DNA from 3 places in the Micromonospora sp. CPCC 206061 genome. Region 3 is predicted to be linked to each of the others. Evidence: riboswitches for the same ligand, from Rfam matches in the RefSeq annotation. Region 3 holds a riboswitch; each other region holds the start of a gene.
The links. A riboswitch is a leader RNA that binds a small molecule or an ion and turns the genes downstream of it on or off. The one in region 3 is predicted to bind cyclic di-AMP.

Region 1: linked by a shared signal. The riboswitch ahead of V6V89_RS27555 (coiled-coil domain-containing protein) and the one ahead of V6V89_RS19440 (C40 family peptidase) in region 3 are both predicted to bind cyclic di-AMP.
Region 2: linked by a shared signal. The riboswitch ahead of V6V89_RS17790 (coiled-coil domain-containing protein) and the one ahead of V6V89_RS19440 (C40 family peptidase) in region 3 are both predicted to bind cyclic di-AMP.

What each region holds. Positions count from the first base shown of each region.
Region 1 covers NZ_JBAKHX010000050.1:50,066-52,324, forward strand. Annotated here, with positions in the region: partial or broken gene V6V89_RS27555 (coiled-coil domain-containing protein) at 1-970, opposite strand, end outside; cyclic di-AMP (ydaO/yuaA leader) riboswitch at 1,000-1,135, opposite strand; gene V6V89_RS27560 (class I SAM-dependent methyltransferase) at 1,358-2,005, shown strand; gene V6V89_RS27565 (BlaI/MecI/CopY family transcriptional regulator) at 2,059-2,259, shown strand, end outside.
Region 2 covers NZ_JBAKHX010000023.1:25,832-28,090, reverse strand. Annotated here, with positions in the region: gene V6V89_RS17790 (coiled-coil domain-containing protein) at 1-1,002, opposite strand, end outside; cyclic di-AMP (ydaO/yuaA leader) riboswitch at 1,006-1,142, opposite strand; gene V6V89_RS17785 (glycoside hydrolase family 10 protein) at 1,266-2,259, opposite strand, start outside.
Region 3 covers NZ_JBAKHX010000027.1:34-2,292, reverse strand. Annotated here, with positions in the region: gene V6V89_RS19445 (Mur ligase family protein) at 1-830, opposite strand, end outside; cyclic di-AMP (ydaO/yuaA leader) riboswitch at 1,152-1,301, shown strand; gene V6V89_RS19440 (C40 family peptidase) at 1,307-2,131, shown strand.

The sequences.
Region 1 (2,259 bases), on a different contig from region 3:
CATGTGGACGTGGTCGGTGTGGCTTTTCGGGCCGGTGTAGGCACTCCAACCAACGGCGGGGAACCAAACCTGCCGATACCAGATGACGTAGAGGATGCCGAGCCGGTCGGCGTTGCGGACCAGGAAGAGGTTGTTGCCATACACCTTCTGGTCCTGGTTGGCGGCCGGTGCGAACCCAATGTTGAGCAGCGACCAGTCGCAGGCGCGGCCCTTGGGGTGCTCATAGGGGCCACCGGGCCGGTAGCAGTAGACGTACCGGGTGAACCCGGCTTTGCGGGCCTCGGTGTAGGCGTTCGGAGTGCGGGGGGTGATGCAGCCGGACGTGGTGGGGTCGTCCTTGCTGCACGACTCGTCGGGCCAGTCGCCGTCGGCGGTGCGTGGTGCTGCCTTCGCGACCGGCGAGGTCGCTGCCACCAGGCCACCGGTGAGACTTTGGCGGCCGACCACGGCGAGGGCTTTCTCTGCCTCTCGCTTTTCTTTGGCCATGACGGCGAGGTGCTTTTCCTGGTGACGCACTTCGGCGGTCAGGGCGCCCTGGGCGCGGGTGAGCCGATCACGCGCTTCGGACAGCGCTTTGAGTTTCTGGTCGTTGACCATGTTCAGCTCGTCCAGCGCTGCGGCGCGTCGCAGGAAACGCCTCGGGGGAGGCGCTGTTGAGCAGAAGGCCGGCGGCGCTGACCCGGCCGTTGCGGTACGCCTGTGCGGCGATCTGCCCAACCTCGGGTGCGAGTTCGTCAATGCGAGCCTGCGCCTGACTGGCCTCCACCTGCAGCTGTAGTTGCTTGCGTTGCGAGGTCTGCAGGGCGGCCTTGGCCTTCAGATAGCCCTTGCCGGCCTCGTCGAGGACTTTGCCGAGCAGCGGGTCGCCATCCTCTTGCGGGGTGGTGGAGCCGCCACCTGGTTGGGCGAAGGCCGGGGTGACCGGTGCCGCCAGCACGGCCGCAGCCGTTAGCAGCGCAACGGCAGACATGCGCCAGCGGCGCGGGATGCCGTCATACGTGTTCCTCCCGTCGGTGCCGACCGGTTTAGCTGACGGGTTCGGGACGGAACAACCCCTACCGCCGTTGGCGGATTCACCCCACTTACCTGGTTCCCCGGCTCACCCGCGAAACGGGCGATTAGGCAGCTGAACCACCGGCGATGTCGAACCATGCGCCGAGGGTCATTGACCGCGGGACAGATTACCCAAGATCGAATGGGCCGACCAGCCCTCCATCAGGGCAAATGGCGTTACGGGACAGGCGCGTTGCGTGACCCTGGTGGAGAATCCGCAGGTCAGTGCGTTGCCCGGGATCCGCCGCCGGCTCGTCCTTTCGCCTAAGCTGGATAGGAGTCGGCGGTGCCGGGGGTGACGGGGATGAGCGGGACCGGGTCGGCGGGTCGGCAGGAACGGCTGCGTCGCTACTGGGACAAGAGCGCCCCTTCCTATGACCGGCAGATCGCCATGTTCGACCGGCGCTTGTTTGGCGACAGCCGCGAGTGGGTGTGCTCGCGGGCAACGGGCGACGTACTCGAGGTGGCCATCGGGACCGGCCTCAACCTGCCGCACTACCCGGCCGCCGCGCGGCTGACCGGGGTGGAGTGGAGCCCGGCGATGCTGGACCGGGCGCGCCGGCGGGCGGAAGACCTGCGCCGGCCGGCGGACCTGCGCCTCGGCGACGCGCAGGCGCTCGAGCTACCGGACGACGCCTTCGACGCGGTGGTCTGCACGTTCGGACTGTGCGCGATACCCGACGATCGGCGTGCGGTGCAGGAGATGGTCAGGGTGCTGCGCTCAGGTGGCCTGCTGCTGTTGGCTGACCACGTCGAAGCGGGTCCGCGGCTCGCCCGTGCGGTGCAGCGGCTGATCGAGGTCGTCAGTGTTCCGGTGGGGGGCGAGCATTTCCGGCGCCGTCCGATCCGGCACGTGCAGGAGGCGGGCCTGGTCGTGGAGGCGCATGACCGGTTCAAGCTCGGCATCGTCGAGCGCCTGGCCGCGCGTAAGCCACAGGTACAGGCGGCGTGACGGCACGGATGGCGTGCTCCTATGCTGGTTAGTTGTTGCGGTGGGAGGTGGGGATGCGGGGGTTCGGCGAGTTGGAGGCCGCGATCATGGACCGGTTGTGGGTGCGCGGTGAGCCGACAACAGTGCGGGAGGTGCTCGATGACCTGCGGCCGGAGCGGGACCTGGCGTACAACACCGTCCTGACGGTCGTGGACAACTTGTTCAAGAAGGGCTGGCTACGCCGGGAGCGCGCCGGCCGGGCGCACCGGTTCCAG
Region 2 (2,259 bases), on a different contig from region 3:
GTAGTACTTCCAGCCGGTCGCCGGTGACCAGAACTGCCGGTACCAGATCACGTACATGACGCCGAGGCGGTCGGCGTTGCGCACGTAGAACGCGGCGAGGTTGTTGCCGTACGTCTTGTCGGCGCCCCTGGCGTCACCGCCGAAACTCCCGCGCTCCGAAGACCAGTCGCACGCCCGGCCCTTCGGATGCTCGTACGGACCGCCGGACCGGAAGCAGTTCACGAACCGTTCCTTGGCACCGGGGACCAGCCGTCGCGTCTCGTTGTACATGTGCAGCGTCCGGGCCGTGACGCAGCCGCTGCCGGGGTTGGTCGGGTCATTGACGTTGCATCCCTGCCCCGAGAACCCGCCATCGCTGTCGCGGGGCGCCGGCTTCGCCTTCGGCGAGGACGCGACCACAAAACCGCCGGTGGACTGTCCGCCGACCTGCTTGAGCGCGATCTCCGCTTCTTTCTTCTGCCTGGCCATGAGGCTCAGCTGCTTCTGCTGCTCGGCGAGTTCCACGTCGATTGCATCCTTGGCCCGCTTCGCCTGGTCGTGTGCCTCCTTGAGGGTGGCGATCTTCGCGTTGTCGCGCTGCGCGAGCAGGTCGAGCGTCATCGCTCGGTCCAGGAACAAGTCCGGTGAGGAGCTGTTGAGCAGCATGGAGACGACGCCGACCCGGCCGCTGCGGTACGAGGCGGACGCGATGAGCGCGACCTCGGGCTCCATCTCCTTGATCTTCGCCTCAGCCTTGGTGAGCTCGAGCTGGAGTTGGAGCTGGCGCTTCTGAGACTTGTCGACAGCCTGCTTCGCGTCGGCGTATCCCTGGCTGGCCCTGGCGATCACGTCGCGTATGAGCGGAGTGCCGCCCTCGTCGCCGGGCGCCGTAGGGGTTGGCGCGAGGCCAACTGGCGCGGCGGAAGCCGCGGAGCCGAGGCCGACCACGCTGGTGATGGCGACCACGGCAGCGATCAGTGCGACGCCCAGCGTCCAGCGCTGGCGGCGTACAGATGCCGTCATGCATGTTCCTTCCATCGGCCGCCTACCGAGTTAGCTGACGGGTTCGGGATGGAAGTGATCCCTACCGCTCGCGCGGATTCACCCCGGTGGAACTCTGGTTCCCCGGCTCGCCCATTCGGGCGATTAGGCGACGATCACCGCCGGCGCCGTGGGGGCGCCGCCGAACGGAGACCGTCGGAAAGCTTACCGGATCAACGGGCCTGCTTGACACTGCTCTGACCAGCCAAAAGTGTTACCAGGCAACGACTTTCGGTAATATCTCCTCACCCTGTCACGTCAGCTTCGCTGGAGCCGCCAAGGTTCCACAGCCGGTCGAGGGCGGCTACGCAATAGCTGTACGCACCGGGAGTGCCAACAGTTCGATCGACCCAGTTCGTGCCGCGGGTGGTCGCCACCAGGCGCGCGGTCTCACCGTCCACCTTGAACACCGCGTAACCGGCTGGCCGCGTGCCGTCGCCGGCGCGCCATGCGAGAGCGACCGCGTTGTCGCCGTCCCGGCGCGCCTCGGTGACCTGAGGCGCGACCGGACGGTTCGGGGGCATGTGGTCCATCGCCGGCACCAGGGCGGGCTGGGCGTAGTGCGCGGTGGCGTACCGGCTGACCGCGCCGAGCCGGTTGGCCCGTACCTGTTTGGCGCTGAAGTGGATGCTGCCACCGACCGGGTACTTGGTGTTGAGCGCGAGCTGGCGGTCGAGCTCGGCGGGGTCGGACCAGGCGCCCTTCTGCCCGACCCGGTAGTCGGCCTGGCCGATGTAGAGCTGCACTCTGGTGTCCTTCACCACGTCTGACCACCACGGCAGGAGCTTCGCGTAGTCGGCGATGTCGAAGCCGATGTGCCAGTAGAGCTGCGGGACGATGTAGTCCAGCCACTCTTCCTTGACCCAGAGCCGGGTGTCCGCGTAGATCGCGTCATAGCTCTGCAGGCCGCGGGTGGGGGAGCCGAGGGAGTCGGTGGTGCGGTTGCGCCAGATGCCGAACGGGCTGATGCCGAACTTCACCCACGGCTTCAGCTCCTTGATCCGCTGGTTCATCTCGGCCACGAGCTTGTTGACGTTGTCGCGCCGCCAATCGGCCTTGGTGGCGAAGCCCGCGCCGTACTGCTGGAACGCCGCGTCGTCGGGAAAGTCCTGTCCCTTGACCGGGTACGGGTAGAAGAAGTCGTCGAAGTGCACGCCGTCGACGTCGTACCGGGCCACCGCCTCCAGCATCGAGTCTTGGACGAACTTGCGCGCCTCGGGGATGCCCGGGTTGTAGTAG
Region 3 (2,259 bases):
ACAGTGGACAGTCGACCGACCGCGTCGGTTGGGCGTACTCCAAACTGTGATGCCACCGCCAGCGCGGTGGCCGCGTTGCCGACGTTGACTTTTCCTGGAATCTGCAGGTTGACCTTATGCCACGCGCCACGCGGGTCGATGACGCCGTCGTCTTCCACCGTCCACTGTGGTGTAGGCCGGCGCAGCGGGCAATTGACGCACCACCACTGGTCGGCCTGGCGTTCGATCGGCGCACCACACTGTGGACAGACCCACGAGTCGTCGTGCCAGCGCTGCCCCGCGCTGAACCACGTCACCTGCGGCGAGGCGACCGCCGCGTAAACCACCATCGGGTCGTCGGCGTTGGCGACCACCAGGATGTCGGGGTGGTCGGCCAGCGCGGTGCGCCAGAGGTCGGCCATCATGGCGACCTCCTTCGCCCGGTCCAGCTGGTCACGCGAGAGGTTGAGAAGCGCGACCACGCGGGGCGTGGTCGCCGCGATCACTTGCGCTAGGTAATGCTCGTCCACTTCAAGTACCGCGTACGGCGTGTGCCCAGCCTTGGCCAGTGCCGAAGTGTGCCCAGTGGGCATGTTCGCACCGTAGGAGTTGGTGGCCACCGGACCCAGTACGCCGACCGCCGCGGCCGTGAGCCGGGTCGTGGTGGTCTTGCCGTTGGTGCCGGAGACTAGGGCGATGGCACGTCCGTTGGCGAGGTGGGCGAGCAGGTCAGGGTCGATCTTGAGGCCGATCCAGCCGCCGATCACCGAGCCGTCGCCGCGCCCGGCTGCCCGCGAGAGTGCCGCCGCCGTACGCGACACCGAGCTGGCGACCTTGGCCCGCAGGGGCATCTTGGCCGTGTTCCCGTCCGTCACGCGAGCGAGGGTACCGGAGGAGGTTTGATCTCCGGACACGGCAAAGTTGTGTGGCCTTATTCACCGTTCATGGTCAACATCCCGTCATGACCGCGTTGACGCTCCGTAGTGACATTTCGGACAGCGCCCTCCGCGCCCGGGCATTCGCTGGTGTGCCAAATTCGGTCCGCAAGATTTCGATTACTCCGCGTCGATCCCGGCATCGGCTACAAACGTTGAGCCGGCCTTCATCGTGGCCCGGCCGCACCGCGGGACAACGCCGAGCCCTGCCCATCCCGAGCGGTGCAACCGACATCCGACAACTCAACGGCGGATCGGGCAGGGACGGGGGAACCAGGTTAGTGATCTGTTCCCGGATCTTGGGGTGAAGCCGCGCGGGGAGCGCGGCCGGGCAGCCTCTGCGCCCGAACCCGACAGCTAACCCCGCAGGCGTGCCGGAGGGATCTCATTCCGTGCACGAACACAGTTCGAGCCGGCGGCGGCCTGTCCGCGCCGGCAAGCTAGCGCTCGCTTTGGGGATCTGCCTCTGCGCCGGCCAGCTCGTGGCCGGCGCCGCCGTGGCCGCTCCAGCATCCGCGGCCGCTCCCGTGACCACCGCCGCCTCCCAGCAGGCCGCCGCACCGGTAAACGTGGCGATCAAGCTGACATCTAGCACCAGCAAGGTGGCGTGGGGCTCGGCGGTCACGCTGACCGCGCGCGTCAACGACCCGAACACCGGCGCGGCCGTGACGGGCGGAAACGTGCAGTTCCAGGCGTGGCGCAACGGCGGGTGGCAGACCTGGCAGACCAAGGCGGTCACGAACGGCACGGCGACCTACCGCACGACCCCGTACGTCACCGGCAGCTTCCGGCTGAAGTACACCAGCCTGCCGGGCAAGTACCGTTGGACGGCCAGCGCGTCCATCCGGGTCAACGTGGTGGCCAGCCGGGCCAAGGTGCTCTCCGAAGCGCGCAAGCACGTCGGCAAGTCATACCGGTACGGCGCGAGCGGGCCAGGGTCGTTCGACTGCTCCGGCTACACCATGTACGTGTACCGCAAGGCCGCCGGCATCAAGCTGCCGCACAAGGCCAACTCGCAGCAGCGGTACGGGCGGGCGGTCGCCAAGTCGTCGGCCCAGCCCGGTGACCTGATCGTCATCCGGAGCGGCACGTACGGGTACCACGTCGGCGTCTACGCGGGCGGCGGCTACATGTACGACTCACCGAAGCCCGGTGTGAAGGTCGGCAAGCACAAGATCTGGACGTCGAGCTACGTGGTTCGGCGCCTGGTCGGCTAGTTCCCTACACCCATCCCCCCGCGTCCGCGATCAAGGGCTGAGGCGTACCCCCCGGCGCCTCGCCCTTGATCGCGGGCCATTTCACGCCCGGTCTCATCCCTCGCTCGCCCCGGCCCGCCGCGCCCCGG